DNA from 3 places in the Actinoplanes sp. CA-252034 genome. Region 1 is predicted to be linked to each of the others. Evidence: riboswitches for the same ligand, from Rfam matches in the RefSeq annotation. Region 1 holds a riboswitch; each other region holds the start of a gene.

Region 1 (9,696 bases):
AGGCAGGCCCCTTGATACCCTAGGGGGGTATGGGTATGGTTGGTTTGTGGGCGGCGACGTCCCGCCGCTCACGTCCAACGGCAAGGAGATCGTGATGGCTACCCAGACCTACACCGTGACCGGCATGACCTGCTCGCACTGCGTCAACTCCGTCAGCGCCGAAGTCGGCAAGGTTTCCGGAGTCACCGACGTCCAGGTCGACCTCGCCTCCGGCACGGTCACCATTACCAGTGACCAGCCCGTCGACGAGACCGCGGTCGCCGCGGCCGTTGACGAGGCCGGCTACGAACTCGCGAGGTAGTCATGAACACCGCCATCAAGCTGGGCGGCTTCGGGATCGGGCTGGCGGCCGTGTTCACGGCCGCCCTGGGCCTCGGCAGCCTCTTCCCGGCAGCCACACCCGCCACCCCGGCCGCGCACGGCGGCCACGCCAGCACACCACCCGAGCAGAACACCCCGACAGCAGTGCTGCCGGCCGGCCTGCAGATCAGCCAGGACGGCTACCGGCTCACCCCACTCAGCGGCAGCCTGCCGGTCGGTACGCCGCAGCCGTTCCGGTTCCAGATCACCGGACCGGACAACCGGCCGGTCACCGCCTACACGACCACCCACGACAAGGACCTGCACCTGATCGTGGTCCGCCGTGACCTATCCGGGTTCCAGCACGTGCACCCCGAGCTCGGCAGCGACGGCATTTGGTCCATCCCGCTGGCGGTGCCCGCGGCCGGGCAGTACCGGGTCTTCGCTGACTTCAAGCCCTCCGGCCACGACGGCCTCACCCTCGGCGCCGACGTGCCCGCCGCTGGCGACTACCGGCCCACCCCGCTTCCCGCGGCCGCTCGGACCACGACGGTCGACGGCTACACGGTCATCCTGACCGGCGACCTCACGCCCGGCGCCTCATCCAAGGTGACCCTGTCGGTCAGCAAGGACGGCAAGCCGGTCACCGACCTGCAGCCGTACCTCGGCGCGTACGGCCACCTGGTCGCGCTGCGCGACGGTGACCTTGCCTACCTGCACGTGCACCCCGACGGTGAACCCGGCGACGGCCGCACCACGGCCGGCCCCGACGTCGGCTTCCACGCCGAAGTGCCCTCCACCGGCGCCTACCGGCTGTACCTGGACTTCCAACACGACGGAAAGGTCCGCACCGCTGAGTTCACCGCCGTTGCCGGATCCGTCACCGGTGTACCGAGCCCTGCGCCGCCGACCGCCTCTGCCGCGCCGAGCCCGTCCGGGCACGGCGCCGACGGCCACACCCACGACTAGGAGGAGAGCGTCATGGCAACCGTCGCCGGGCCGCTGCCCGTGGCCCCGAACCAGATCGAGCTGGCGATCGGCGGCATGACCTGCGCCTCCTGTGCCGCGCGGATCGAGAAGAAACTCAACCGCATGGACGGCGTGGTCGCGACCGTCAACTACGCCACCGAGAAGGCCAGCGTCGCCTACCCCGACGGTATCAGCGCCGAGGATCTGATCGCCACCGTCGAGAAGACCGGCTACACCGCGAAGCTTCCGCCGCCACCGCAACAGCCCGGTGACGACCCGGCCGAACACGCACAGCCGGTCGACGAACTGCGCGCGTTGCGGACCCGGCTGTTCACGGCGATCGCGTTCAGCGTGCCGGTGGTACTGCTGGCGATGGTGCCGGCCTGGCAGTTCACCTACTGGCAGTGGCTGTCGCTGACCCTGGCCGCGCCGGTCGTCGTCTGGGGCGGGTGGCCGTTCCACAAGGCGGCCTGGACCAACCTGCGCCACGGCGCCGCCACCATGGACACGCTCATCTCCATGGGCACGATCGCGGCGTTCGGCTGGTCGCTGTGGGCGCTGTTCTTCGGCACCGCCGGAGTCCCCGGCATGACGCACCCGTTCAGCCTCGACATCGGCACCACCGACGGCGCGGGCGCCATCTACCTGGAAGCCGCCGCCGGCGTCACCACCTTCATCCTCGCCGGCCGCTACTTCGAGGCCCGCTCCAAGCGCCGTGCCGGCGCCGCCATGCGAGCCCTGCTGGAACTCGGCGCCAAGGACGTCGCGGTGCTACGCGACGGCATCGAACGGCGCATTCCGGTCACCGACCTGGCGGTGGGGGACCGGTTCGTGGTGCGGCCGGGCGAGAAGATCGCCACCGACGGTGTCATCGAGGACGGCACCTCGGCCGTGGACGCGAGCATGCTGACCGGCGAGTCCGTACCGGTCGAGGTCGGCCCCGGCGATCCGGTGGTCGGCGCGACCGTCAACGCCGGCGGCCGGCTGGTCGTGCGTGCTACCCGGATCGGTGCCGACACGCAGCTCGCGCAGATGGCGAAACTGGTCGAGCAGGCCCAGACCGGCAAGGCCGCCGTCCAGCGGCTCGCCGACCGGATCTCCGGCGTGTTCGTGCCGATCGTGATCGGCCTCGCCGTCGCCACGCTCGGCTGGTGGGTGGGCACCGGCTCCGGCTGGACAGCCGCGTTCACCGCCGCCGTCGCCGTACTGATCATCGCCTGCCCCTGCGCGCTCGGCCTGGCCACCCCAACGGCACTGCTGGTCGGCACCGGGCGCGGCGCGCAGCTCGGCATCCTGATCAAAGGCCCCGAAGTCCTCGAGTCGACCCGGACCGTGGACACCGTCGTGCTGGACAAGACCGGCACCGTCACCACCGGCCGGATGAGCCTGGTCGACGTCGTTCCCGCCGACGGCGTCGACCGCGAGCGGCTGCTGCGCCTGGCCGGGGCGGTCGAGGCCGCCTCCGAGCACCCGATCGCCCAGGCAATCGCCGCCGCAGCAGCTGACAGCGCGCCGCTGCCGCAGGTGACCGGATTCGCCAACACCGAAGGCCTCGGTGTCACCGGCACCGTCGACGGCCACACCGTGCACGTCGGCCGCCCGGTACTGCTGCGCCAGGCCGGTCTGATGGTGCCCGCCGACGTCGAGCAGGCCGTCGATGCCGCTCACGCGGCGGGGCAGACCGCCGTGGTCGCGGGCTGGGACGGTCAGGCCCGTGGTGTGCTGGCCGTCGCCGACACCGTCAAGGCGACCAGCCGGGCCGCTGTCGCCCAGCTGCGGGCGCTGGGTCTGTCGCCGGTGCTGCTCACCGGCGACAACGAGACCGTCGCCCGGGCCGTGGCCGGACAGGTCGGCATCGACGAGGTGATCGCCGAAGTCCTGCCGGCCGGCAAGGTCGACGTCGTCAAGCGGCTGCAGGAACAGGGCAAGGTCGTGGCGATGGTCGGTGACGGCGTCAACGACGCCGCCGCCCTGGCCCAGGCCGACCTCGGGCTGGCCATGGGCACCGGCACCGACGCCGCGATCGAGGCCTCCGACCTGACCCTGGTCCGCGGCGACCTGATGGCCGCCGCCGACGCGATCCGCCTGTCCCGGCGCACCCTGCGCATCATCAAGAGCAACCTGTTCTGGGCCTTCGCCTACAACGTCGCCGCCCTGCCCCTGGCCGCGGCCGGGCTGCTCAACCCGATGATCGCCGGCGCGGCGATGGCGTTCAGCTCGGTGTTCGTCGTCGCCAACAGCCTGCGGCTGCGCCGCTTCACCAGCATCACGAAGGACAGTGCCGCCTGCACCTCCGCCAAGGACGGGTGCAGGCGGCACTGTGTTATGCCCGGAGGAGTGCGCGGTCGGTTGGGGAGCCGACTCAGACCAGGCGCCGGACCACGTAGTTTTTGCTCCAGATTTTCTGCTTGGTGACCGTCTTGCCGGTTCGCGGCGCGGCCCACATCTTGCCGCCACCGGCGTAGATGCCGGCGTGCGTGCCCTTCGTCCCCGTACGGATGACGATCAGGTCACCCGCGCGGGCCTTGGACTTCGCGACGGCCTTACCGTACCGCTGCTGCAGGTGGGCCTTGTGCGGCAGCTTCTTGCCCGCGGCCTTCTTGTAGACGTACATCGTGTAGCCGGAGCAGTCGAACCGCTTGGGGCCGGACGCGCCGAACTTGTACTTCTTGCCCTTGTGCTTCGCCGCTTCGGTCATGACCCGGTTCGCGGCCGCCTTGGACTTGGCGGCCTGGGACGCCGCCGCCTTGACGGTGATGCCGGTCTGGCTGAACGCCACGCTGGTCTGCGAGGACACCTGTGTGGTGGCGACCGTCGCGGCGGAGGCGGACTGTGGTGTGCCGAGCCCGCCGGTCAGAAGACCGAGACCCACGGACAGGGCGAGAGCGCCGACTTCCAGGGTACGGGCGGGCCGGCTCAGGGTGCTTACGCGCACGGTGAAGGAATCCCTCCGGCACGCCTGCGAGGTTAGCTGTCGGATTCGGGCGCGAAGGTTGCCCGGCCGCACGCTGGCGGCTTCACCCCAAGGTCCTCATGTCCCGGTCGCCGCGGTGCGGCGTGCCGGTCGAAGACCGCTCGTGGTTCCCCCGTCCCTGCCCCCGAATGCCTCATGACTCGTCATGCGGGTTGTGCCGCCGGACCGGGGCAGGGCTCGGCGTGGTCCAGGTCGGCACGACCGGCGAGCCTGTGCTCGCCGCCCCTCCTTGATAGCCCAGTCGGCGCCGATCCCAGCTCCCGGAGGTAATCACACTCAGTGACTGGCGTGCCGAGACGTGTCCGATTGGAAGACCGATGCGAGGTTTGTCGACACGGGCTGCTCATGCATGGTGAACCGAGAGTGGTTTTGATCTGTGAAAGGGAACACTCGATCTCGTACGTGGTAGCTGGGGGTGGCACCGGCAGTGTTCCCCGGTTCGTCGCGTCCGACGCGACTGCCGGTCGGTTCATTGTGGCCGACCGTCCGACGCTCGTCGCCCGAACCGATGGCCATCCCTGAAGCAGGGGTCACGGTGTGAATGCCCGATGGTGTCCGTTGCGGCGACGACCGCACCCAAGACGGTCGGTGCGCCGATGCAACCGAGCCGCAACCACCGGACCTTTCAACCAGCCGTGCCGTCGAGCGATGAGGCAGACCCCATCAACCGCATCGCCCGACCACGAAGTCTCACCCATCACGGCGGTCGATCGGCGTTCAAAAACTGTGAGAGGCAGGCTGTGAGAAATCGCTCCGTCCCGTCTGCCCTGGGCACGGGCACGTCGCCCCGCGGCGGGCGTGCCGGGAGGCTGATCGTCGCGCTCGTGGCGCTGACCCTGGCCGGAGGCGCGAGTTTCGGCGCCGCGCCCGCATACGCGGCCACCATGGCGCAGCGACAGGCGACCGCGGGTGGCTACACCGTTTCGCCGGCCACCGGCGGCTTCACCCGGGCGGTGCTCGCCGCTGATGCCACCACCGCGGCCTTCCAGGACCGCTTGGGCGGCGCTTTGCAGCACATGCTGGACACTGTGCTCGGCCCCGGCCGCTCAACGGTCACCACCAACGTCGAACTCGACCTCGACCAGGTCGCGACCTCCCGCACCACCTACCAGCAGGATCCGTCCGCCGGTGCCCTGTCCGAACGGATCAGCGAGCGCTCCTACATCGGCGACAACGGCGGCACCCGGTACGACAGCAGCAGCGCGTCGCGCGTCAACGCCCTCGACGAACTGCACGAGACCCGCCGGGAAGCCCCCGGCGACATCATCAGACTGAGCGTCGCCGTCCTCGTCGATGAAGCCGCCGCGGCGAACCTCGACCTGGCTCAGGTCCGTGAACTCATCGCCGTAGCCGCCGGTGTTGATGCCGGCCGCGGCGACCGGGTGACGGTTGCCGCCATGCCCATGCGCACCGCTACAGCCACTCCCACCGACAACGCCGTCGCGCAGCCCGGCACCGCATCCCCTGCCGCGCTAAGGACGGCACTCATCGCCGCGGTTCTGATCCTGTTGACCTGTGCCGCGCTGCTGGCCCTCCGCAAGCAACGGCGCCGGGCCGCGGCGGCCTCGGCGGCAGCCGACCGGCGAGAGCTGCTCCGTGCCCAACTGCACATCCAGCGCACTCCGGTCCCGGCTGCGGCAATCGCTACTGCACTCGACGAGGACAGACGACAGCAACGGGCGGTCGAGTCGGTCGACCCGGCGCAGACCGCGCAGCAGCTGCGAGAATGGATCGACCCCGGCCGGTAAGAACAGGCGGCCGGCTCAGGACTTCACGAGGCGGGCGATCGCCGCGCTCGCCTCCTTGATCTTTGCGTCCACGTCGCCCTCCGCCGCGGCGTGGACCACGCAGTGCTTCAGATGATCCTCGAGCAGGCCGACGGCTACCGCGTGCAGGGCGCTCTTGGCGGCTGAGATCTGGGTCAGGATGTCGATGCAGTAGGTGTCCTCGTCGACCATCCGCTGCAATCCGCGGATCTGCCCCTCGACCCGCTTCAGCCGGGCCATCAGCGCCTGTTTCTCTGCCGAATACCCGTGCGGACCGGCCGGTTTTGCCTCACTCATGCCGTGCAAGATACCCGGCACCGGTATCAGCCGGTGCGGCTGCGGACGCGTCCCGGCAGTCGCCGTGCCCGCTGCAGTGGCCTGCGGTCACCGAGCCCGCGATGTCGTAACCTGGCCCGGTGACCCGATCCCACCAGCCGGCAGCCCCGTGGCTGCTGCGCTGGCTGCTGGTCGTGATCACCCTGGCCGGTGTCGGGCTCGTGCAAAGCGCACACTGCGCCGACGGACCGACCGGCGCACACCATGCGGGGCATTCGGCTACCGCAGGGCATCACCACGGCGTTTCGGATCACGGCGTTGCGGCAAGTGGGCAGCACGTTACGGCAGCCCGGACGGCAGACACCACAGCCGGGCACTGCGAGGTCAGCGCCCCCGTCGCCGAACCCGCCGTGCGAGCCGGCGCCGTCGCGCTTCCGGCGATGACCGCCTGCGCCGACACCAGCGCACCCCACACGGCGGTGCCACCGATCGCATCCCGGGCACCCGCCGTCACCCTGACCCAACTCGGTGTAAGCCGCATATAGGACACCGCGCACGCATACGCATCCCGGCATCGCCGGATGTGCGCTCGTGCCTGCCCGGGGCCCGGCAAAGCCGGCCGTCACGCCCCGCCCGGCGGTGGTGTCCACCTGTTCCCTGCGCGGAAAGCCGAACCTTCGTGAACCTTCACGCCCTCCCCGCTGCCCTGCTCACCCATCAGCGCCAGCGCCAGTCCCAGTCGCATCGCTCGACCGGCGGCCGCCACCTGCCGGACGCGGGGGCGCTGCCGTGACCGAGACCCTGCCGCCGCTGCGCACCACCCACCCGTTCGATGCTGCCGGGGGACGGTGGTGCTTCGACCTGTGGGACGGGACCGGCCGGCCAGTCGTCTTCATCCCCGCGGTGTTGTTCGACCGGACGTGCTGGTGGCCGACCGCAGCCGACCTGCGCCCGTACGCCACCGTCGTCGCCGTCGACCTGCCCGGACATGGCGGTTCGCCTGGCCGGGACCGTTACGAACCCGACGACCTCGTCGACGATCTGGCCATGCTCGTCGACAGCCTGCAACTGCGGCGCGCACCGGTGATCGTCGGGCACGGCCCGTCAGCGACGCTGGCGGCCCTGTTCGCGGCACGCTACGCCACCCACGCCGTGGTAGCCGTCGACCCGATCCCCGCCACAGGCCTGTGCGCCGACGTCGACACCTATCTGCGCGGCCTGCAGCTCACCGAGATCCCCGAGCAATACCGCGGCCTGCTGCAAACCTCGCATGACCCGCGCCTGCTGGCCGCCTACGCGACCGGCCTGCGGCACCGCCGCCCGGCGACCGCCACGATCGGCGTCACCCCTACCCGGCTCGCCGTGCACAGCCGGCCACCGTCCGAGCCCGAGACGGATCCGCAAGCCGCCGACACGTGGCGACAGGAGGTCTACGACGTCCCGGGCAGATTCGCGTCCCTCGCCGCCGCCCGCAGGTTCATCACCGACCTGCGGACACTGCTGTGAAGCGGCACTGGGTGGCGTACCGAACTGGTCGCCTTCGTACAACGCCGCTGACAAGCGGAAATGAGGACGTCCCTTGGCGGGAGAGCGGACGGCGTGCCCTCCCGCCAAAGCTGCACTGACGCCTTCCCTTCGGTCAGTGCACCAGCTGATAGCCGGCTGCGGCGACGGCCGCAGCCACGCTGTCATCGTCGAGCGCCGCGGCGCTGGTCACCGTGACCGCGCCGGTGGCGACGTCGACGCTGACGTCACGCACGCCGGGAACATCGGTGAGTTGCTTACTGACCCGGCCGGCGCAGCCGCCGCAGGTCATCCCGGCGACCTGGTACACCGTCCGGGTGTCGTCCGGCGCCGTCGCCGGCTCGGTGGCCGGGGTCGTGGTGGCGCAGGCGCAAGCGGTGTCGCTGCCGCACATCGGCTTCTCCTTGCTGTCGTGTGACTGGTACTGAGCTGGGGGAGCAGGTCACGCCCGCACCAGGCGGGCGATGGCGTCGGAGGCTTCCTTCAGCTTCGCGTCGGCGTCCGGTCCGCCGTCGCGGGCCGCGCCGACGACGCAGTGCGCGAGGTGATCGTCGAGCAGCCCGAGTGCCACGGTCTGCAGAGCCTTGGTCGCGGCGGACACCTGCGTGAGGATGTCGATGCAGTACGTCTCGTCGTCGACCATGCGCTGCAGGCCACGGACCTGACCCTCGATCCGGCGCAGCCGCTTCAGATAGTCGTCCTTGTCCGTGATGTAGCCGTGAGCCATGACCCGGCTCCCTCCAGCAGTTGCTACCGTACCCCCCTAGGGTATCTCGGTAAAGCGGCACGTCCAACGCTGTGACGCGGAAGTCAATCGACGCACACCCTTGACCGCATATACCCCCCGGGGTAACAATGACGCCGGAAAGCAGATACCCCCTGGGGGTACCAAGGAGGTTCGGTCATGTCCCGCAGTCCGCACCGGTGGTGGGCGCTCGCGCTCATCGCCCTCGCCCAGTTCATGGTCATCATGGACACCTCGATCATCGGCGTCGCCCTGCCGAAGATGCAGAACGACCTCGGCTTCACCCCGAGCAATCTGTCCTGGGTCTTCAACGCCTACGTCGTCGCCTTCGGCGGCCTGCTGCTGCTCGGCGGACGCCTGTCCGACCTGTACGGCGCCCGTCGCATCTTCGCCACCGGCTGGGCGATCCTGCTCGCCGGCTCCGCCGCCGCCGGCCTGGCCGGCACCGTCGAACTCGAGCTCGCCGCCCGCGCCGTACAGGGCGCAGGATCCGCACTGATCGCCCCGTCCGCACTGACCCTGCTGATGATGCTGTTCGGTAACCGGCCCGCCGAACTCACCAAGGCCCTCGCCCTGTACGGGGCGGCCGCACCGGCCGGCGGCACCGCCGGAGTGTTCCTCGGCGGCGTCATCACCGAATACGTCAGCTGGCCGTGGGTGTTCTACCTCAACATCCCGATCGCCGTCCTCGCTTTGATCGCCACCCCGGCGCTCATGCCCGCCGGCGGCAACCGCCCCGGCTCCCTCGACCTGGCCGGCGCTCTCACCGTCACCGGCGGCCTGGCCGCCGCCGTCTACGCGATCGTCCGCGCCCCGCAGGCCGGCTGGAACTCCGCCTCGACCTGGCTCACGCTGGCCGGATCGGCGGTCCTGCTTGCCGCGTTCCTGATCATCCAAGCGCGTCGCCGTCAGCCGCTGATGCGGCTGGGTATCTTCACCAGCCGGAACCTGACGGCGGCGAACCTCGCCCAGTTACTGCTCGGCGCGGCGTGGATCCCGATGTGGTTCTTCCTCAACCTGTACCTGCAGCAGGTCCTCGGCTTCAGCGCGTTCCCCAGCGGCGCGGCGCTGCTGCCGATGACCGTTCTCATCATGGTCGGCATGATCGTCCTCGCCCCACGGGTCATCGGACGATTCGGCAC
Region 2 (9,696 bases), 2.1 Mb from region 1:
AGGCCAGGCGGCGTCGAGGGCGCCCCGGCCTGCGACGGTGATCGTCAGCCGCGACTTGCGGCCACGCCCGCTTGCGGTCCCCTCGAGCAGTCCCCGTCGTTGCAGCTTGTCGATGGGGGCGGTGAGCGCCTGCGGCCGGATGTGAAGCTGGCGCGCCATCTCCGCCTGCGTGATCCCGGGCTCGTCGTTGGCGCACGCCAGCACACCGAACTCGGCCGTGCTGATGCCGGCGCCCTGCACGGCCCGTTCAAAATGTCGTGCTGCGACCCGGGCGGTCTGTTGGATCTCCCAGAGCAAGAGCGTGGGAGCAGGGTCGCCGCCGGACCGGGATCGTGGGGTCATCGGGCGTCTCGGTAGCGCCAGGCGCCGAGTGCGCCCGCAGCGTTCAGCACCGGTCGGGCGAGGAGTCGGGCCGGGCGATGCCTCAGGGCGTTGATGACGCGCACGGGGCCGAGCGAGTCGCGGACCGCCGATCGTGCGCGGGGAACGATGCGGCGCTGGTACCTCGCGAGCACCTGGTCGAGGGGTGCTCCCTGCAGGTGGTCGTCGACGGCGCGGGCGAGGTCGGCCGCATCGCAGATGGCGGTGGAGGCGCCTCGACCGCCGGTCGGCGGCATCGCGTGGATCGCATCTCCGAGGGCGGTCACGACGCCGGGTGTCCAGCCCGCGATCGGTCCGGCCGGGTCGACCGCACGGAACCTGAACGCCGCGGTACGGGACGCGTCGGAGTGGGACACCCGCTCGCGGAGCCACGGTGACCACCTGTCGAGCAGGGTCGTCGCCTGGTGCACGAGCGCTTCCGCAGCCGCGTCCCGGGTCGGGGTGAGGCGGGAGCTCCGGGTGATCGTTCCCCAGATGAGAGCCGGCTCTCCGAGCAGTCCCGCGATCAGGGGGTCCGCCGTCGGCGTGGCCGGCGGGTGGTGGAGTGAGAGGAACACTCCGGTGCCGTCGGGGCCGAACGCGAGGGCCGGCCCGCGCCGGAGGTAGCCGGGAGGACTCGCGTCGCTCAGCGGGGTCCAGCCCGCGATGCCGGTGAGCCCCAGGTCGCGGGTCGGTGAGCGGCCGAGTATCGAGGCGACGACCGCCGAGTCGGCGCCGTCCGCCGCGACGACCAGGTCACCCTCGATCACCGAGCCGTCGGTCAGGGTGACGGCTGCGCCGTACTGATCCTGCGACACCGCTCGAACGGTCGAGCCGAACCTGATCGTGGCGGTGATGTCACGGGCGAGGAGGACCCGCAGCAACTGGCGTTGTGCCAGGATCCGGTCCTGGCCGGCCGGCTCGGGAGCCACGACGATCGGCCGCAATCGGGAGTCGGCGATCGTGAACTGCTCGAACGCGCTGCCGGTGTCGGACAACGAACGTACCTCGTCGAGGAGCGCTCCGGGGAGCAGTCTCCCGAGGGCCCGGCATGCCTCGTCGTCGATGCTGATCCTGTACCCGCCGGTGTCGGCTGCGGTCACGTCCCGCTCGACCACGACGACTTCCACGTGGCGGGAGAGGGCGTGCGCGAGCGACAGCCCGCCGATGCCGGCTCCACAGACGACGACTCTCACCTCGCAACAGTATCAACCTCTTGATACCGTCGGTCGACGTCGCGGTACGGGTCGTCACGGCCGCGTGATCCGGCTCCGCTGCAGGCGGGTGAACTGGTCGAGCAGGGCCTGCGGATCCGCCGTGGTGTCCTGGGCCGGCGAGTCGTCGGCGCGATCCCGGACCGGCGAGTCGTCGGCGCGATCCCGGACCGGCGAGGCCTCGGCGCGATCCCGGGGCGGCGGGGCCTCGGCCCGATCCGGGGCCGTCGAGGCCTCGGTGGTGCCGCGACGCGGCGCGGCGGCAACGCCCGATCCCGCGGGGGCCGCGGTACCGGCCTCGGCGACGGGCGCGGGCTCGGGCGAGCCGACCCGGGCCGCGGGTTCGGCCTGGGCGACGCTCTTGCCCAGCCGGCCGACGACGAAGCCGGCCGCCAGGGCGGTCGCCAGGAACGCTCCGGGGCGGCGCCGGGCGAAGTCCTGGACCTCCTGCAGGACACCGTCGGGACCGTGCCGGTCCAGATAGTCGGCGAGTTGGCGGCCACCGTCGGCGACCCGGGCGACCACGGTCGCGGCCGGTGAGTCCTGCCGGTCGCCCCGCATCTCGTCGAGGTTGTCGGCGGCCTGCCGGAGCGAGCCGACCAGCGTCTCGCTCTGGGTACGGGCCTGCTCGCCGAGCTTGTCGCGCACCTCGGCCACGATCGTGCGTATCTGTGCCTGCGCCTCGGCGCCGACGCGCTGCGCCTGTTCCCTGGCGGTGTCCTTGACCTCCGCCGCCGCGTGGGTGACGGCGTCCCTGCCTCGCCCGGCGTCCCTGCCCCGCCCGGCCGCGGACGTGCCGTTCGACCGCGAAGGGCCGGACACGTGCGCCGTGCCCACCGAATCACTCACCATGCCTCCTGCCGACGATCGAATCGCCACACGAATCCCCGTAGAGAGGGCTCCCAACCCCTTTCCCGAGGTTTCGGCGAAATCGTCGGCGAACGGCATCGACGCAGCTCAAGGTAGGTATGGGAGACACCTCGCGGGGTTGCACCCGACCGGGAACGCCCTAGACGTGGCGCCTGCCCGATACGACTGCACCCGGCGCGGACGGCGGGCACCCCGCTCGCAGGCGGTGCGCGGCGACACGTCCGGCCAGCTCGGGGCGAAGATCTCGGCCAGCCGTGCGGGGGCCGGACCGGCCGGCGGGGTCGGGAGCAGGCGCTCCAGGGCCTGGTGGAGCGCGCTGATGCGTACCCCATCGGTCTTCGGCGGTGTGGCAGACCGCGATCGCCGCCTGCAGCACATCGGGCCCGGGCGGACCGCCCGCCTCGCGGTCGGGGCGATCACCGCGATGCTCTTCGTCTGGGTCGCCGCCCGGCGCGCCGGGTTCGCCGGGCGGCGGACCCGGCGCGCCGGATGAGGGATCCGGGGTCAGGCGACGGTCAGGGCGGTGTCGTCGATGACGAAGGACGTCTTCAGCGACGAGTCCTCGGTCCCGGTGAAGCCGACGGTGACGGTCTGCCCGGCGAAGGCGGCCAGATCATAGGAGCGCAGGGTGTACGCGCCGGCGTTGAGGTTGGAGAACGTCTGCAACGTGGTGGTGCCGACTTTCACGGTCAGCTTGTCGTACTGGGTGGTGGAGGTCGTCTCCGAGGTGACGATCTTCAGGTAGAAGGTCAGCCGGTAGGAGCCGCACCCGGCGGGAAGGGTCACCGACTGGGTCAGCGTGTCGGTACGGGTCGAGCCGTAGCCACCGAGCTTCGCGTCCCGGGTGCCGGTCCTCGGCGCCGCGTCACCGGTGTTCGCTCCGATGACACCGGTCGTGGCCGTCCACGGTGTCGTGCCGCTCTCGAAACCGGCGTTGCCGAGCTTCTGACCGGCGCCGGCGCATCCGCCGGTCGAGTCGACAGTCAACGTGTACGACGCGCTGCGTGTCGCCGTGCCCGTTCCGGTGACCGTGATCGTGTAGGCGCCGGGCGTGGTGGCCGTGGTGCTCGCCAGAGTCATGGTCGAGGTCCCACCGGACGTGACCGACGCCGGGCTGAAGGTCACCGAGACCCCGGCGGGTGCACCCGAGCTGGTCAGGGTGACGGTCTGCGCGCTGCCGGAGGTGGTGGCGGTGCTCACGGTGGCCGTGGCCGACGAGCCCGGAGTCACCGCGCCGGTGCCCGGGCTGAGCGACAGGGAGAAGTCGTTGCCCGTCGGCGTGCCGGTGGTGAGGTTCCACGCGGCGTACAACTCGGCGTTGGCCCAGCGGCCCAGCGAGGTCGTGTTGACGTTCGACGGGTACGAGTCGCACGCCCTGTGGTAGCAGGGATCGTAGGCCTGCCCGGCGGTGCCGCCCCACTTGGTCACCTGGGCGCTGGTCTTGGTGTAGCTCGCTCCGGTGGAGTTGATCGACGACGGGATGCCGGCGTTGCGGAACGAGCCGTCGTCGCTGCAGCACTCGGTCGACGTCTCGGTGGGCACGTTGATCGAGGTGAAGTACTCGCGCAGCTTCACGGCGACGGCGTCGGTGCCGGTCACGAAGTAACCGCCGTTGGTGGAGGCGATCATGTCGAACGTGCCGTACGCCTTGATCGCGCTCTTCTGGGCCGTGGTCAGCGAGTTGACGTAGAACTTGGAGCCGATCAGCCCCTGCTCCTCACCGGCCCACCATCCGAACCGGAGGTGGTTGGCCATGGTCGGCCTGTTCGCGGCCAGCTGGAGTGCGGCTTCGAGCAGGGTGGCCGTACCCGAGCCGTCGTCGTTGATGCCCGGACCCGCCGACACGCTGTCGGAGTGTGCCCCGAACATGTAGGTGTTGGCGGTGTCGCCGCCGGGCCAGTCGGCGATGATGTTCTTCGCCGAGCCGGCGCAGGTGGTGCAGGTCTGCACGGTGACGGTGTAGCCGGCCGCCTGCAGCTTCTGCTGCAGATAGGTCGTCGTCGCGGTGTGGCCGGCCGTGCCGGTGGCCCGGTTGCCGCCGTTGCCGGTGGCGAAGGTCTGCAGCTGCTGCAGGTGGGCGTTGACGTTGGCGACGTCCACGGTGGGCGCGGCGGCCAGTGTTGCGGCGGCGAGCGCCGGCCGGGTCGTGCCGGGCGATCGCGTTCCGGCCGAGGCGGGCAGGGCGCCGAGCGCCAGCGTCACCACGGCGAGGACAGCTACGGCAGGTCTTGCCGTCACCGTTCTGAGGTTCATGGGGGGCTTCCTAGGGTCGAGACCGATTCTTGGCTGGCCGTAGGAGAACAGCGATGCGGCACCCACCACAAGATATCGAAACCCCTATATCTCGTGGTGGGGCTCAGGCTTGCGGGTCGAGGCGTCAGAGGAGGCCGTCAGGGCGGCCACCCGGACCGCGACGTGTAGAACAGCTCGGACCGATTGACCACCAGACCGACCGTGATCAGCAGCGCCTCGGTGGGCAGGATCCCGAGCGGCCGCACCAACTGCCGTGGCCGCCACTCCCGCCGCCAGGCCAGCACGGTGCCGGCCGCACAGAGGATCACCCCGAGCCCCGCCACGAGGATGAGGGGTATGCCGGTCAGGGGCATGGTCTCTCATCTCGTCGACGGCGCCGGTGATGACGCCGATCTGCGCCGCCGTCGATGAGAGACCGGTGAGAGACGGTCCCGTCGACACGAGACGCCGAGCCGGGCTCTACGACGGATCACGGCACACCCGCCGCCCCGACCCGAACCACCGACCGGCCACGGCGGAGACGGCGACCGCACCCGGTAGTGCTACGAGGCCGGGCCGATCCAGCCTCGCAGATGCTGCGCGGCCCGGGCCGGATCAACCGGCATGATCGCGCGTTGCTGTTCCCGGCCGCGGTCGGGTGCCGCGGCGATCGGCACGGTGGCGGCCGGAACCGGTGGGCGGTGGTGGTACAGCTCGGCTCGTAGCAACCCGTGCCGGTCCGCTGCCGCCGAGGCCGCCGCTGCCCGGGCGCGCCGCCGCCGGACGGCCACCAGCATGCCCCCGATCAGCAGGATCAGAGCGGCGACGACGAGCGCCGTTCGTGGCCCGGCGTGCGACGCGGCACCGGACTGCGCAACGGCACTGTCGGCGGGGGTGGCCGTACCGGATCGCAACGGCATGGCGGTGACCGTCAGCTGGTCGCCGCGACTGACGTCGATACCGGCGGCGACGCCGATCAGCTCCCGGACCTGAGCCAGGTCGACGTTCGCCGCGGCGGCATCGTCGATGAGGACGGCGACGCTCAGTCTGACGATGTCGCCGGGTGCCTCGCGGCGGGTCTCGTGCAGCTCGTCGAGTGCGTTGACACGCGACGCGCTGCTGCTCCGATACCGGGCGGCGCCGCTGTCGCCGGTGTAGGAGCGCTCGCTGACCCGCTCGGACAGGGCACCGGCGGACGCATCACGGGTGTAGGTGGTGCTGGATGTCGTGACCTGGTCGAGGTCGAGCTCGACGTTGGTGGCGACCGTCGACCGGCCGGGGCCGAGCACGGTGTCCAGCATGCGTTGCAGGGCGCTGTCCAGCCGGTCCTGGAAGGCGGTGGTGGCGGCATCGGCTGTGAGTCCCGCCCGGATGTCGGCGGCGGCCGCCGAGACGGTGTGACCGCTCACGGCCGCGGCCGCGGGCGTGGCGCCGGCACTCACGCCGCCGGCGAGGGTCAGCGCCACCAGCGCGGCGACCGGCCCGGCTGCGTGCCCGCTGCGGGGACGGGTCATCAACGTGTCTCCTCACGGTTGCCGTCCGGCGTCGGCGCGGCTCCATCGCCGGCCGGTGCGGTCGATCGGGTCTGCCTCATCGTTCGGCGGGACGGCGGGGTGAGACATCCGCAGGTTGCGGGTCGGTTGCCCTACGGGGCGGTGCCGCCCGACTGGTCGGCCATTCCGGCGCGGCGGATCGGGCGACCACTGTCGAGACTACGCAGAGCGACCGGCCACATTTCGCCGTGTTCCCCTTCACAGATCCACACCACCACCGTGTGATCACACATGAGCGGGGCGTTTCGACAAACCTCGCAACGGGCGTCCAAAACGGACACGATCCCGGGCGTACGTCACGGTGCGTGATCGAGGAGGCGGGCCGGTACCGCCGCGGGCCGGGCTATCAAGGAGAGGCGGCGGGCACCTGCCCGCCGGTCGTGTCGACCTGGACCACGCCGAGCCCTGCCCCGGTCCGACGGCACGAGCCCGCATGACGAGTCATGAGGCGATCGGGGGCAGGGACGGGGGAACCATTCATCGGTCCTCGACCGGCACGCCGTTCGCGGCGGTCCGGGACGTGAGGGCCTCGGGGTGAAGCCGCCAGCGTGCGGCCGGGCAATCCTTCGCGCCCGAACCCGACAGCTAACCTCGCAGGCGTGCCGGAGGGATTCCTTCACCGTGCGCGTAAGTACCCTGAGCCGGCCCACCCGTACCGTGGGAACCGGCACTCTCGCCCTGTCCGTGGGTCTCGGTCTGCTCACCGGCGGGCTCGGCACTCCACAGTCGGTCTCCGCCGCCCCGCAGGTGGCGACCGTCGCCGCCGTCCAGACGTTGCCGCAGACCACCCTGGCGGTGAGCCTGTCCACCGTCACCACCACCTCGGCAGCCGCCAAGTCGAAGCTTGCCGGCAACCGGGTCGTGAGCGAGGCGGCCCGGCACAAGGGCAAGAAGTACAAGTTCGGCGCCGCCGGGCCCAAGCGGTTCGACTGCTCCGGTTTCACGATGTACGTCTACAAGAAGGCAGCCGGCAAGAAGCTGCCGCACAAGGCCAATCTGCAGCAGCGGTACGGCAAGGCGGTGGCGAAGTCGAAGGCCCGCGTGGGTGACCTGATCATCATCCGCAAGGGCACGCGCGGCACGCACGCCGGCATCTACGCCGGCGGCGGCAAGATGTGGTCGGCGCCGCGGACCGGGAAGACCGTCTCCAAGCAGAAGATCTGGAGCAAGAGCTACGTCGTCCGGCGTCTGGTCTGAGCCACCGGCACCCCGTTGCACATGGCCGCGGCGTCCGCACCCGTCTTCGTGGGGTGCGGGCGCCGCGGTGATCACGGCGGCACCGAGCGGGAGAACGCCACCGCGGCCGGGACGGGAGCGGCTGACTAGAGTGTGGCGGTGACGCTGCTGTTGAAGCTCGTTCTCGCTCCGCTGCTGGTGGTGGGGTCGTCGCTGGCGGGCCGCCGGTGGGGCGATCGGGTGACGGGTGTGCTGGTGGCGTTCCCGATCGTGGCCGGTCCGATCCTGCTGATCATCTCGGTGGAGCACGGTGTGGCGTTCGGCGCCCGGGCGGCCGCGGCTTCACTGCTGGGCCTGGTGTCGCTGGCGGTCTTCGCGGTCGTCTTCGCCTACGCCGGCCGCCGATGGCGGTGGCCGGGCGCATTGGCAGTGGCCTGGCTGGCGACCGGGCTCGCCGACATCGTGCTCGCCGGCCAGAGTCTGGCGGCGGGTTGGGCACTGCTGCTGGTGATGGCGACGATCTGGGCCGGACGGCGGCTGGTCGCGGTCATCGATGAGGGCCCGTCCAGCGCCGGTACGGTGCGGTCACCGTGGTGGGATCTACCGGGGCGCGCGGTGGCGACGGCTGCGCTCGTGCTGTTCGTGACGGGAATCGCGGCCACGGCGGGGCCGGTGGTGACGGGCATCCTGGCACCCTTCCCGATCGCGACGAGTGTGGTGGCCGGATTCGTGCACGCCCAGCAGGGCGCGCCGGCGGTGATCCGGACGATGGCGGGGGTGCTGCACGGGCTGGCCGGGTTCGCGGTGTTCTGTTTCCTGATCTCGGTGTTGCTCGTTCCGGCCGGTGTCGGCCTCGCGTTCGTGGTGGCGGTCGCCGGGGTGCTGGTGTCCCAGGCTGCTCTGGTGCTCGCCCGCGGGAGACGTCCTGCCGTCGGTGGGCCGGCACGGTGACCTGGCAGAGGCAGGATCGTCCACCGGCCCCGCCGCTACCCGCCGGGCCGTGACACGAGCCGGCCAGGGTCCGCTCAGTGCCGGGCGGGCCGGCGCACCACGGACATCCAGGCGGTGTCGCCGGAGGCCAGGGGCACGCTGACGCGGTGGTCGTCGACCTCGTAGGCGTCGGCGATGCTGTTGGCGGTGCTGGTGGCCGTACGCCAGGAATTCAAAGCTCTTCCCGGGCCGCGCAGCCGATGGCGCGCGGTGACCGCGCTCACCGGATTCGCCGGCGCCGGCTTTCTTCTCGGCCTGTTCGAGATCGCCGTCCGGGCCGACCATCTGATCGGCACGCCCGGTGTCCGGGCCTGGGTCGCACACGCCGCGCTCGGCCTGATCGGCATCACCGGGCCGGTGCGGTTCGCCCGGCCGTGGGCCGCCGACACGGTCAGCTACACCACCGGCACGTTCGGGCTGCTGGCGGTGCTGGCCGCGGTGGTGCTGCTCGTGCGGCCGGGTGAGCCGCGGCCGGCACGCAGCTCGGTCTTCGCCCGCGCCGAGCAGCTGGGCGCCGGGCCGGTGCTGCGCCTGTGGCACCGCTTGTTGCGGCTGTTCTCGCGGGTGTGGCAGATCGAGTCGCTGTACCGGGCGAACGCCAAGCTCCTTCCCCTGTGGCAACCTCGGTATCTGTGCTTCCCCACCGCCCGGGATCTGCCGCGCATCGCCGTCGCGGCGCTGACCGCGGAGGCGTTCCTGCCCGCCCGCCGCGCGACCGACCCGACCGCCGCGCTCGCTCTCACCACGTCTTGATCCTGCGGCGGGTCGCGGTGGCGACCCTGCTGTTGCTGGGCGCGTGCACCGCACCGGAGCCGGCCCCGGGGCCGCGGGAGCCGGTGGTGGTCACCCTGGGCGACTCCGTCCCGGCCGGCACCGGATGCGAATGTGTGCCGTTCCCCGATCGGTACGCGGGACTGCTGTCACCGGGCGCCGCATCGGTCAATCTGGCCGAGCCCGGCTTCACCGCGGCTGACGTGCGGGAACAGGTCGGCACGACCGACGTCCGCGACGAGATCAGGTCGGCGACCCTGGTGGTCGTGATGGCCGGCGCCAACGACATGGCCGAGGCGTTCGACGCCGGTGAGGACTATCCGGAGACGGCACGGGCCGTGCGGAGCACCGTGTCGTCGATCGTCGACACGGTGCACGGTGAACACGACGGCCCGGTCGACGTCCTGGTACTGGGCTACTGGAACGTGGTCCGCGACGGCGCGGTGGGGCTGGACACGTACGGCGCGGAGGGGCTCGAGGAGGCGAAGCGGGCCACCCGGTACTGCAACGACGCGCTCCGGGAGGCCGCC
Region 3 (9,696 bases), 270 kb from region 1:
CGACCGGTTCGGTGGTCCCGAGGTGCTGCGGGTGGCCGAGGTCGGCGTGCCGCAGCCGGGGCCCGGCCAGGTCCGGCTGCGGGTGGTGGCGGCCGGTGTCAACCCGGTCGACCACAAGGTCCGCAACGGCCTCCTGGAGCAGGTGTTCCCGACCGTGTTCCCGGCGACGCCCGGCTGGGAGGCGGCCGGTGTGGTCGACGAGGTGGGCGAGGGGGTGACCGGTCTGGCGGCCGGCGACGAGGTGCTCGGGTTCACCGACACCGGCGCGTACGCGGACTACGCGCTGGCCACCGTGGTCGCCCGGAAGCCGGCCGGGCTGGGCTGGGACGAGGCGGCCGCGCTGCCGGTGGCGGGGGAGACCGCCCAGCGGGTCCTGGACCTGCTCGCCGTCGGGGCGGGGGAGACGGTGCTGATCCACGGGGCGGCCGGTGGTGTCGGCGGGGTGGCGGTGCAGCTGGCGGTGGCTCGTGGGGCGACCGTCGTCGGCACCGCGTCGCCGGGCAACCACGACTACCTGCGGTCGCTCGGGGCGGTCCCGGTCGCGTACGGCCCGGGTCTCGCCGACCGGGTCCGGGCCGTGGCGCCGCGGGTCGACGCCGTCTTCGACGCGGCGGGTCAGGGCGCGGTGGAGGTGTCGGTGGAGCTGCGTGGCGGCGTCGACCGGATCGTGACGATCGCCGACGCGGTGGCCGCCCAGCAGTCGGGGGTGGTGTTCTCGGCGGGCGGCGAGCGCAGCGGGGAGGCGTTGGCGGCCCTGGCCGAGCTGGCGGGGACCGGCCGGCTGCGGGTCGAGGTGGCCGGGACGTTCGCCCTGGCCGACGCGGGTAAGGCCCAGGACCGCAGTGCCGGTGGCCATGTCCGGGGAAAGCTGCTGCTGCGGCCGTAGAGCTTGACTGATCGGGTTTCATCGATGTAAACGTTTCAAAATGTCGATGGGAGAGACCCCGATGAGAAGATCCCGAGCGCTGGCGCTGGCCACCGTGGCCGCCGTCGTGGCGCCGAGCCCGGCTCTGGCCGGTGGGCGCCATGACATCCCCGGCGAGTGCGCCGGGACCGCCCCGGTGGTCTGCCACTACGACGTGCCGCCCGGGGTGTACGACGTCGCGGTGACCCTCGGCAGCCCGGACGCGGCCGGCAGCACCGCCGTGCGGGCCGAGGCGCGCCGGATGATGCTCGCCGAGACGGCCACCGGGGCGGGGCGGTTCGCGCACCGGGGGTTCCGGGTCGACGTGCGCGAGCCGGAGGGCGAGCCGACCCTGCCCGCCGTCGGCACGCCAGGGCTGACGCTCACCTTCACCGGCGCCGCCCCGCAGGTGCGCCGGGTGACCGTGCGACCCGCGCCGCCACGGGGGCCGCGGTTGTTCCTCGCCGGTGACTCGACAGTCTGCGACCAGGCCGTCGTGCCCTACACGGGCTGGGGTCAGGCGATCCCGCAGCACCTGCCCCGGTCGGTGACGGTGGCCAACTACGCCGACTCGGGGGAGGGCTCGGCGTCGTTCCTGGCCGATCCGCGGCTGTGGGCCACGATGCTCCCGCGGGTCGGCCGTGGTGACGTGGTGCTGCTGCAGTTCGGGCACAACGACAAGGCCACGACCGCCGAGGACTATCGCGCCAACCTGACCCGGATGGTCACCGAGCTGAGGGCCCTGGACGCTCGGCCGGTGCTGGTCAGCCCGCCGGTGCGCCGTCTCTTCGACGCGGACGGCCGGCTCACGCCGGTCGCGAGGCACGTCAACGGGCTCGGCGTGGACCTGCCCGCGGAGATGGCGGCGGTCGCGGGCGCCTCCGGTGTGCCCTACATCGACCTGACCGCGGACAGCGCCGCGCTGGTCGAAGGGCTCGGTCCGGAGGCCTCGAAGCCGATCTTCCTGTACGACGAGAAGCGCGACAACACCCACTTCTCGGAGTACGGCGCCGACCGGATCGGCGGGCTCGTGCTGACCCGGCTCCGCGAGTGGTACGGAGGCTGAGGCGTGGGGGAGAACCGCACCGGAAACCTGCGGAAAGCGCTTGCCTGGGCTAATACGTTTCACAAGGATGGGTGAATGAGCGCGGATCTCGAGGTGACGGGGCCGCACGGCCCGATTCCGGTGCGGGTCTACGAGCCGGACGGCCCGGCGGAGGCGGTGCTCGTCTGGGCCCATGGTGGAGGGTTCCGCCACGGCGGCCTGGACACTCCCGAGTCCGACATGGTCGGCGCCGAGCTGTCGCGCCGGGCGAACGCGGTCGTCTTCTCGGTCGGCTATCGCCTGGCCGTCGACGGGGTCCGCTACCCGGTCCCGATCGACGACGTGCACGCCGTCTGGTCCTGGGTGGCCGCTCGCGACGACCTGCCGGCACGCCGGGCTCTCGGCGGTGCGAGCGCGGGAGCGGCCCTCGCCGTCGCGGCCGCGCTGCGCACCACGGACGACCGGCCGGACCTGCTCCTGCTGGCCTATCCGTTCGCGCACTTCCCGACGCCGACGCTCGGGCACGGGCGCACGCTGGAGAACATCGAGGACATGGTCCGCAACTACGTGGGCCGGATCAGCGACCTCCCGGCCGACGCCCTGCCCGGCGCGGCCCGGCTCGACGGCCTGCCGCCGGCCCACATCCTGCTCTCCGAGATCGACGACCTGCGTCCCTCCGGCGAGCTGCTGCAACGGCAGCTGCGTGAGGTCGGGGTGCCGGCCGAGTCGTTCGTGGCTCCCGGCACCACGCACGGCCACCTCAACCGGCCGCTCGACGTCCCCGACTCGGTCGACGCGTCGCTCGGCTTCTTCGCGGCCGCGTTGCGCGCGCCCCGGGACGCGCCGCGCTGGCTGAAACGCGACGGCGAGCCGCGCATCGAGTTCGGCGCCGACTACAACCCGGAGCAGTGGCCGCGCGAGGTGTGGGCCGACGACGTGCGGGCCATGCGCGAGGCCGGGGTCACGATCGTGTCGCTGGGCATCTTCGCGTGGGCCCGGCTCGAACCGGCCGAGCGGCGCTACGACTTCGGCTGGCTCGACGAGGTCATCGACCTGCTGCACGCGGGCGGCATCCTGGTCGATCTGGCCACTCCGACCGCCTCGCCGCCGCCGTGGCTGACCACGAAGCACCCGGAGATCCTGCCGGTCGACCGGGACGGCCGCACCGTGTGGCCGGGCGCCCGCCAGCACTGGCGACCCACCTCACCGGTCTTCCGCGAGCACGCGCTGCGCCTGGTCCGTACGATCGCGAAGCGCTACGCCGGCCATCCCGCGCTGGCCGCCTGGCATGTCAGCAACGAGCTGGGCTGCCACAACGTCCATGACTACTCCGACGACGCGGCGCGCGCGTTCCGGGTCTGGCTGCGGCGGCGATACACCACCCTGGACGCGCTGAACGAGGCCTGGGGCACCGACTTCTGGTCGCAGCGCTACGGCGAGTGGGAGCAGATCCTGCCGCCGCGCCACGCGAACGGGCCGGTCAACCCGACGCAGCAGCTCGACTTCAGGCGGTTCTCGTCGGACGCCCTCAAGGAGCACTACCTGGCCGAGCGGCGCATCCTGCGGGAGATCACCCCGGACGTGCCGGTGACCACCAACTTCATGGTCGCCGGGCCGATCAACGAGATGAACTATCCGGACTGGGCGGCCGAGGTCGACTTCATCGCCAACGACCACTACACCCGGCCCGGCCCGCAGTCGCGCGACGAGCTGTCGTTCTCGGCCAACCTGTCCGGCAACCTGATCGCCGGCCGGCCCTGGTTCCTGATGGAGCACTCCACCGGTGCGGTCAACTGGCAGCCGGTCAACGTGCCGAAACTCCCCGGCGAGCTGGCCCGCGACTCGCTCACGCACGTCGCCCACGGCGCCGACGGCGTCTGCTTCTTCCAATGGCGGCAGTCCCGGGCGGGCGCCGAGAAGTATCACTCGGCGATGCTGCCGCACGCCGGCGAGAGCAGCGCGATCTTCGCGGCGGTCACCGATCTCGGCGCGCGGTTGCGGTCACTGTCCGGCGTCGCAACCGTGCGGCGTACGCCGTCCGCGGTGGCCGTGGTGATTGATTACGAGTCGTGGTGGGCCGCCGAACAGGACGCGCACCCGACCGACCGGCTCCGCTACCGTGACGAGGCGCTCGACTGGTATACGGCCCTGCTCGACCTGGGCATCCGCGCCGACGTGGTGCCGGTCGCCGCCGACCTGACCGGATACCGGCTGGTCGTGGCGCCGATCCTGCACCTCGTCCCGGCCGCCCTGAGGCAGCGCCTCGAGGACTACGTGACCGGCGGCGGTCACCTGGTGACGACGTACTTCTCCGGCATCGTCGACGAGTTCGACCACGCGTGGCTCGGCGGTTACCCGGGTGCGCTGCGTGACCTGCTCGGCATCCGGGTCGAGGAGTTCGCGCCCCTGCTGGACGGGGAGTCGGCGCCGCTGTCCGACGGCACGGCCGGCACGCTCTGGTCCGAGCGCGTGGAGGTGACCGACCCGGCGACCAAGGTGCTGGTCACCTACGCCGGCGGCGGGGCGGCCGTCACACGCCGGGAGGTGGGTGCCGGCTCCGCGGCGTACGTCTCGACCCGATTGAGGCCGCAAGGCCTGGTGCCGATCCTCGACGAGCTGCTGGCGCCGGCCGGAGTCGTCAGCGAGCTGCCGCCCGCCCTGCGCGGAAAGGTGGAGCTCGCGGTCCGCGGCCCGTTCCGTTTCCTGATCAACCGCACCGCCGAGACGATCGCCCTGCCGGATCTGCCCGGCGCCCCGCCGACGCTCCCCGCCCGGGGTGTCGTGGTCCTGGACGGGGGCACCGGCCCACGGTGATCAGGCGCGGCGCTCCCGGATCACGGAGTCGCCGTCGCGGCCGATCTCGACGAAACCGGCCTTGGCCGCCACCGCGGCGGACGCGAGGTTGGCCGGGTGGTGCCGGATGACCAGGCGCTCGATGCCCGGCAGCGACAGCCCCACCCGGGACAGGACCGTCACCGCGGCGGTCATCCGCCCCCGGCCCGCCCACGGGGTCCGTATCCAGTAGCCGATCTCCAGCGCGCCCGGCCCCGGCCTGGTCATCAGCCCGATCGACCCGATCAGGTCACCGACGGTCGTGAAGATCGCGTAGTTGAACTCGGTCCCGGCCGCCCAATCGGCCGCTGACCGCTCGGCGTAGGCGCGGGCCTCGGCGACACCGTAGTGCGGGGTGGCGAACGGCAGGAACGGCGCCAGCTCGGGCAGCGACTCCTGGACGGCCGCGGCCACCTCGGCGGACCATTCGGGTTCCCAGCGTTTGAGGACCAGCTCGCCGGCGTTGATCATCTCGGGTGGTTCCATGATCGGTATTCTGCCGGACCTCTATATCTCAGGTTAGGGGTGAGAATCCGGCCGCGGCCAGATCCGCCGGCCCGCCCCGGCGGGAAGACTCGTGGGCATGATGACGCCTCCGCCGCCCGGTAGCCCCTACCACCGCGCCGCTCGTACCGCCGCGCACCGTTGGTGGCGTTTCCCGGTGGGCACCCTGTTCGTCGTCGTGGCCGGGTTCGTCACGATGATCGGCGGCTACGGGACCTACGTGATCGCGGCCGAGGTCTCCGGGCGCCCGGACGGGCCGGACGGCATGGCCTCGTTCGGCGCGCTGCCCGACCTGGCGGTGGGTTTCCTGTCGATCGCCGTGATCCTGCCATTCGTGCTGATCGCGGCCCGCTGGATCCAGCAGCGCCCGGCCGGGACGCTGTCGTCGGTGACCGGCCGGATCCGGTGGCGGTGGCTCGCGGTCTGCCTGGGCGTCGCCGCGGTGACGATCGTCGTGTTCCTGACGGCGGTCACGGCGCTCGCCGAGGCCACCGGGGAGGACGCCGGACTCGGCGACCCGTTGGCCGGGTGGGGGCCGTTCCTGGTGTCGTCGGTGGTGCTGCTGGCCGTGGTGCCGTTCCAGGCCGCCGCCGAGGAGTACGTGTGCCGTGGCTGGCTGCTCCAGGGCCTCGGCGCGTACCTGCGCGGACCGTGGCTGCCGATCGTGGTGCAGGCCGTGGTCTTCGCCGCGCTGCACGGGTGGGGAACGCCGTGGGGCTTCGCCGACCTGATGCTGTTCGGCGTGGTCGCCGGCTGGGTGACGGTGCGCACCGGTGGGCTGGAGGCCGCGGTGGCCCTGCATGTCATGAACAACCTGCTCGGCACCCTGGTGGCGGCCGCGTTCGGCCAGCTCACGATCGACGAGACCGCGGCCGACATGCCGTGGCAGGGCTTCGCCGTGGACGTCCCGCTCCTTCTCGGCTTCGCCGCAGTGATCATCTGGCTGGCCCGGCGGCGCGGCCTGGCCACCGCCACCCCCGTCACCGGCTACCCGGCAGGCGTCTACTCCCTGGTGGCCGGCGTCCGCTGACCCGCTTCACGGCCCGGCAAACCTCCCGAGCATCGATGACCGGCCCGAAAAGCGGGTAATGGGAAGCTTTGTGGCCCGCCGGGTGACCCGATGAAAGCCGACAGCCCGTCCCGTTGAGCCACGAAAAAACAGGATGAAACAGGTATAAGCCCAGTGTCGGAAATTCCCGTCCACAATGAAGATCAAAGTGGGCAAATACTGAGAAGAACGTCACTCTGAAGGGCGATCGGGTTGGCTCCGAGCCCATCGACGTGGTTACCGTCGGGCAGTCCCGCGTTGCGGGCACTGTGGACGGACCGCCGAGTCCTGCCCCCGTCCACAGACTCGATAGGAGGGCAGGAGCGGGGGACCCAATCTTCACGGCGCGCGGGATGCGCGCCTAGGGGTGAAGCCGTGTGCACGCGGCCGGGCCAGCGAGGATCGTTCACGACGGCGGACGCCGTCGCCCTGATCGCCTGAGAGGTGAGACTCCAGGCAGGTCGAGAACGATCCGTGCCCGAATCCGACAGCTCACCTCGCAGGCGTGGAGGATCTCCATGTCTCGGATCGGTAGTAGACGAGTTCGCCTTGCCCTGGTTCTGGCAACCGCCGGAGTCACCGGAGCCGGCGTCCTGCTCGGCCCGGCCACTCCGGCTCAGGCCGCGCGCCAGGTCAACTGGGATGTCGTCGCCAAGTGCGAGTCCGGCGGCAGGTGGCACATCAACACCGGCAACGGGTATCACGGCGGCCTGCAGTTCAGCCGCAGCACGTGGAAGTCGAACGGCGGTGGCAAGTATGCCGCGACCGCCGACAAGGCCACCAAGGCCGAGCAGATCGCCATCGCCAACAAGCTCTACGCCAAGCGTGGCCTGAGCCCGTGGCCGACCTGCGGTAAGAAGTCCGGCGTCTACAAGGCGACGACGGCGACCTCGAAGAAGAAGGCCAAGAAGACGTCGGTCAAGGCGACCGGCAAGACCTACGTGATCCGTTCCGGTGACACGCTCGCCGCGATCGCGCGGAAATACAAGGTCAAGGGCGGTTGGCGTACGCTCTACGCGCTCAACAAGGACAAGCTCCGCGGCCCCGCCCTGATCTTCCCGGGGCAGCGCATCCGCCTCTGACCGTCGCGTCGGGACCGTGCGCGTCGGGACACTGCGCGTCGGGACCGTGCTGGGGTGGCGTCACGCAGTCGTTGGACTGCGCGGCACCACCCCGGCGCGGTCCGCCGCCTCGAGTCGGACGTGGCGTCAGGGCCGGACCGGCTGCAGCGCAGCGGTGGCCCGCGGCTGCCGCAGAACGGCCACGGCGACCAGCAGGCCGGTGGCCAGCAGTCCCGCCGAGGTGGCGAAGGCCAGCCGGTAGCCGCCGGTCAGCGCCTCCGCCGGCGTGCTCCCGGCCGCGAGCAGCCCGCCGGTGCGCGACGCCGCCAGGGTCGACAGCACCGCGACGCCGATCGCCATGCCGACCTGCTGGGTGGTGTTGAACAGTCCCGACGCGAGTCCGGCGTCGCTGTCCCGTGCCCCGGACATGCCGAGGGTGGCCAGCGCCGGCAGGACCAGCCCGCCGCCGGAGATCAGCAGCATCACCGGCAGCAGGTCGGTGACGTAGTCGGCCCGTACCGGGATCCGGGTCAGCAGCCCCATCGCCGCGATCAGCAGCACGAGCCCGGCGATCAGCACCGTGCGGGCGCCGAACCGGGCATTGACCCGTGCCGACACGAACAGCGACACGGCCCCGATCCCGACCGCCGCCGGAAGCATCGCGAGCCCCGTCTCCAGCGCGGTGTAGCCGAGCACCCTCTGCATGTACAGCGCGACCAGGATCTGGAAGGCGAACATGCCGGACAGTGCCAGCATCTGCGCCAGGTTGGCCCCGGTGACGTTGCGGGACCGGAGGATCCGCAGCGGCATCAGCGGGTCGGCGGCGGTCGCCTGCCGGGCCACGAACCCGGCCAGCAGTGTCAGCGACACCACGCCGGTCCACCAGTGCCGCCCGCCCTCGACGACGGTGTAGATGCCGAGCATCAGCCCGGACGTGACCAGGGCGGCACCGAGCACGTCGGCGCCCGCGGACAGCCCCAGACCGCGGTCGCGGGGGAGCACCCGTACCGCGACCAGGATCGTGGCCACGCCGATCGGGACGTTGACGAAGAAGATCCACGGCCAGCTCAGCAGGTCGGTCAGCACCCCGCCGAGGACCTGGCCGATCGACGCCCCGGCCGCGCCGGTGAAGCTGAAGACCGCGATCGCCCGGCCCCGCTCTCCGGCGTCGGTGAAGGTCGTGACGAGGATGCCGAGCACCACGGCCGAGGCCATCGCGCTGCCGGCCCCTTGCAGGAACCGGGCGGCGATCAGTGTGCCCGGTCCGGTCGCGAGCCCGGCCAGCAGCGACGCGGCGGTGAAGACGGCGTTGCCGGTCAGGAACATCACCCGCCGCCCGATCAGGTCACCGAGCCGCCCGGCGAGCAGCAGCAGGCCACCGAACGGGATCAGGTACGCGTTGACCATCCAGCTCAGCCCGGCCGGGGAGAACCCCAGGTCCTGCTGGATCGCGGGCATCGCCACGGTCACGATGCTGCCGTCGAGAATCGTCATCAGCCCGGCGGCGGACAGAGCGCCGAGCGCGGTCCAGCGATGCATGAGAGCCTCCCCATCGATGCGGATGGAAAGGACGCTAGCAGATAGTCTTGTTGTAGACGATCCCGGTCGGAACTACCTGACGCGCTCGCGGGCCCGCCTGGCGCCCTCGACCGGCGTCCCCAGGTGCCCGGTGGCCAGCCGATTCAGGGCCCGGACCAGCACGTCACGCTCGTCGTCGGGAAGGCTGCCGAGCGCCTCCCGGTGCACCCCGTCGACGATCTCCTGACTCCGCCGCGCGACTCCGGCCCCCTCCGGCGTGACCGCGATGATCCGCGCCCGCCGGTCCGTGCTCGACGGCCGCCGCTCGGCATAGCCCGCCTTCTCCAGCGCGTCCACGGTGACGACCATGGTCGTCTTGTCCATGTCGCCCAGCTCGGCCAGCTGAATCTGCGTCCGCTCCTCCTCCAGCGCGTGCACCAGCACACAGTGCATCCGCGCCGTCAGCCCGATCTCGGCGAGCGCCGCCGCCATCCGCGTCCGCAGCACATGGCTGGTGTGGTCCAGCAGGAAGGACAGGTCCGTCGCGGTCCGCGTGGGCGCCATCGCAGTCATGCCGCCCAGATTAGTTCGCAAACAGATGATCCGCTTACGGTACGAATCACTGCCGCCCCGACCGCACCCACGCGGCCCCGTGGCTCCCGCGCGAGGCAGGCGGCCCGTCCCGGCCGCGGCGCGCCCGCCGGGCCGAATGCGACCGTCCGGCATCCGCCGTCTCCGGTTGCGCAACTGCGCAACCGGAGACGGCGGATCGTGGCCGTCCCGC

Evidence for each region. Region 1 has a riboswitch for cyclic di-AMP ahead of ACQPZW_RS31345 (C40 family peptidase). Riboswitches for the same ligand answer to the same signal wherever they lie in the genome.
Region 2: it holds a riboswitch for cyclic di-AMP, as region 1 does, so the genes downstream of both, ACQPZW_RS21030 (C40 family peptidase) here and ACQPZW_RS31345 (C40 family peptidase) in region 1, are expected to answer to the same signal.
Region 3: it holds a riboswitch for cyclic di-AMP, as region 1 does, so the genes downstream of both, ACQPZW_RS32075 (transglycosylase family protein) here and ACQPZW_RS31345 (C40 family peptidase) in region 1, are expected to answer to the same signal.

The regions. Positions count from the first base shown of each region.
Region 1 is NZ_CP191846.1:6,772,768-6,782,463, reverse strand. Features, by position in the region: gene ACQPZW_RS31360 (heavy-metal-associated domain-containing protein) at 95-301, shown strand; gene ACQPZW_RS31355 (hypothetical protein) at 304-1,269, shown strand; partial or broken gene ACQPZW_RS31350 (heavy metal translocating P-type ATPase) at 1,282-3,543, shown strand; gene ACQPZW_RS31345 (C40 family peptidase) at 3,632-4,204, opposite strand; cyclic di-AMP (ydaO/yuaA leader) riboswitch at 4,211-4,337, opposite strand; gene ACQPZW_RS31340 (flagellar M-ring protein FliF C-terminal domain-containing protein) at 4,792-5,991, shown strand; gene ACQPZW_RS31335 (metal-sensitive transcriptional regulator) at 6,007-6,306, opposite strand; gene ACQPZW_RS31330 (alpha/beta fold hydrolase) at 7,075-7,791, shown strand; gene ACQPZW_RS31325 (heavy-metal-associated domain-containing protein) at 7,925-8,203, opposite strand; gene ACQPZW_RS31320 (metal-sensitive transcriptional regulator) at 8,252-8,536, opposite strand; gene ACQPZW_RS31315 (MFS transporter) at 8,714-9,696, shown strand, end outside.
Region 2 is NZ_CP191846.1:4,629,547-4,639,242, reverse strand. Features, by position in the region: gene ACQPZW_RS21065 (MarR family winged helix-turn-helix transcriptional regulator) at 1-342, opposite strand, end outside; gene ACQPZW_RS21060 (FAD-dependent oxidoreductase) at 339-1,556, opposite strand; gene ACQPZW_RS21055 (hypothetical protein) at 1,611-2,423, opposite strand; gene ACQPZW_RS21050 (hypothetical protein) at 2,764-2,937, shown strand; gene ACQPZW_RS21045 (M28 family peptidase) at 2,949-4,697, opposite strand; gene ACQPZW_RS21040 (hypothetical protein) at 4,835-5,050, opposite strand; gene ACQPZW_RS21035 (flagellar M-ring protein FliF C-terminal domain-containing protein) at 5,240-6,190, opposite strand; cyclic di-AMP (ydaO/yuaA leader) riboswitch at 6,666-6,844, shown strand; gene ACQPZW_RS21030 (C40 family peptidase) at 6,851-7,426, shown strand; gene ACQPZW_RS21025 (hypothetical protein) at 7,565-8,356, shown strand; gene ACQPZW_RS21020 (hypothetical protein) at 8,431-8,571, opposite strand; gene ACQPZW_RS21015 (phosphatidylglycerol lysyltransferase domain-containing protein) at 8,606-9,148, shown strand; gene ACQPZW_RS21010 (SGNH/GDSL hydrolase family protein) at 9,145-9,696, shown strand, end outside.
Region 3 is NZ_CP191846.1:7,038,142-7,047,837, reverse strand. Features, by position in the region: gene ACQPZW_RS32100 (NADP-dependent oxidoreductase) at 1-886, shown strand, start outside; gene ACQPZW_RS32095 (rhamnogalacturonan acetylesterase) at 948-1,970, shown strand; gene ACQPZW_RS32090 (beta-galactosidase) at 2,046-4,763, shown strand; gene ACQPZW_RS32085 (GNAT family N-acetyltransferase) at 4,764-5,267, opposite strand; gene ACQPZW_RS32080 (lysostaphin resistance A-like protein) at 5,365-6,315, shown strand; cyclic di-AMP (ydaO/yuaA leader) riboswitch at 6,603-6,849, shown strand; gene ACQPZW_RS32075 (transglycosylase family protein) at 6,852-7,415, shown strand; gene ACQPZW_RS32070 (MFS transporter) at 7,542-8,933, opposite strand; gene ACQPZW_RS32065 (MarR family winged helix-turn-helix transcriptional regulator) at 9,006-9,485, opposite strand.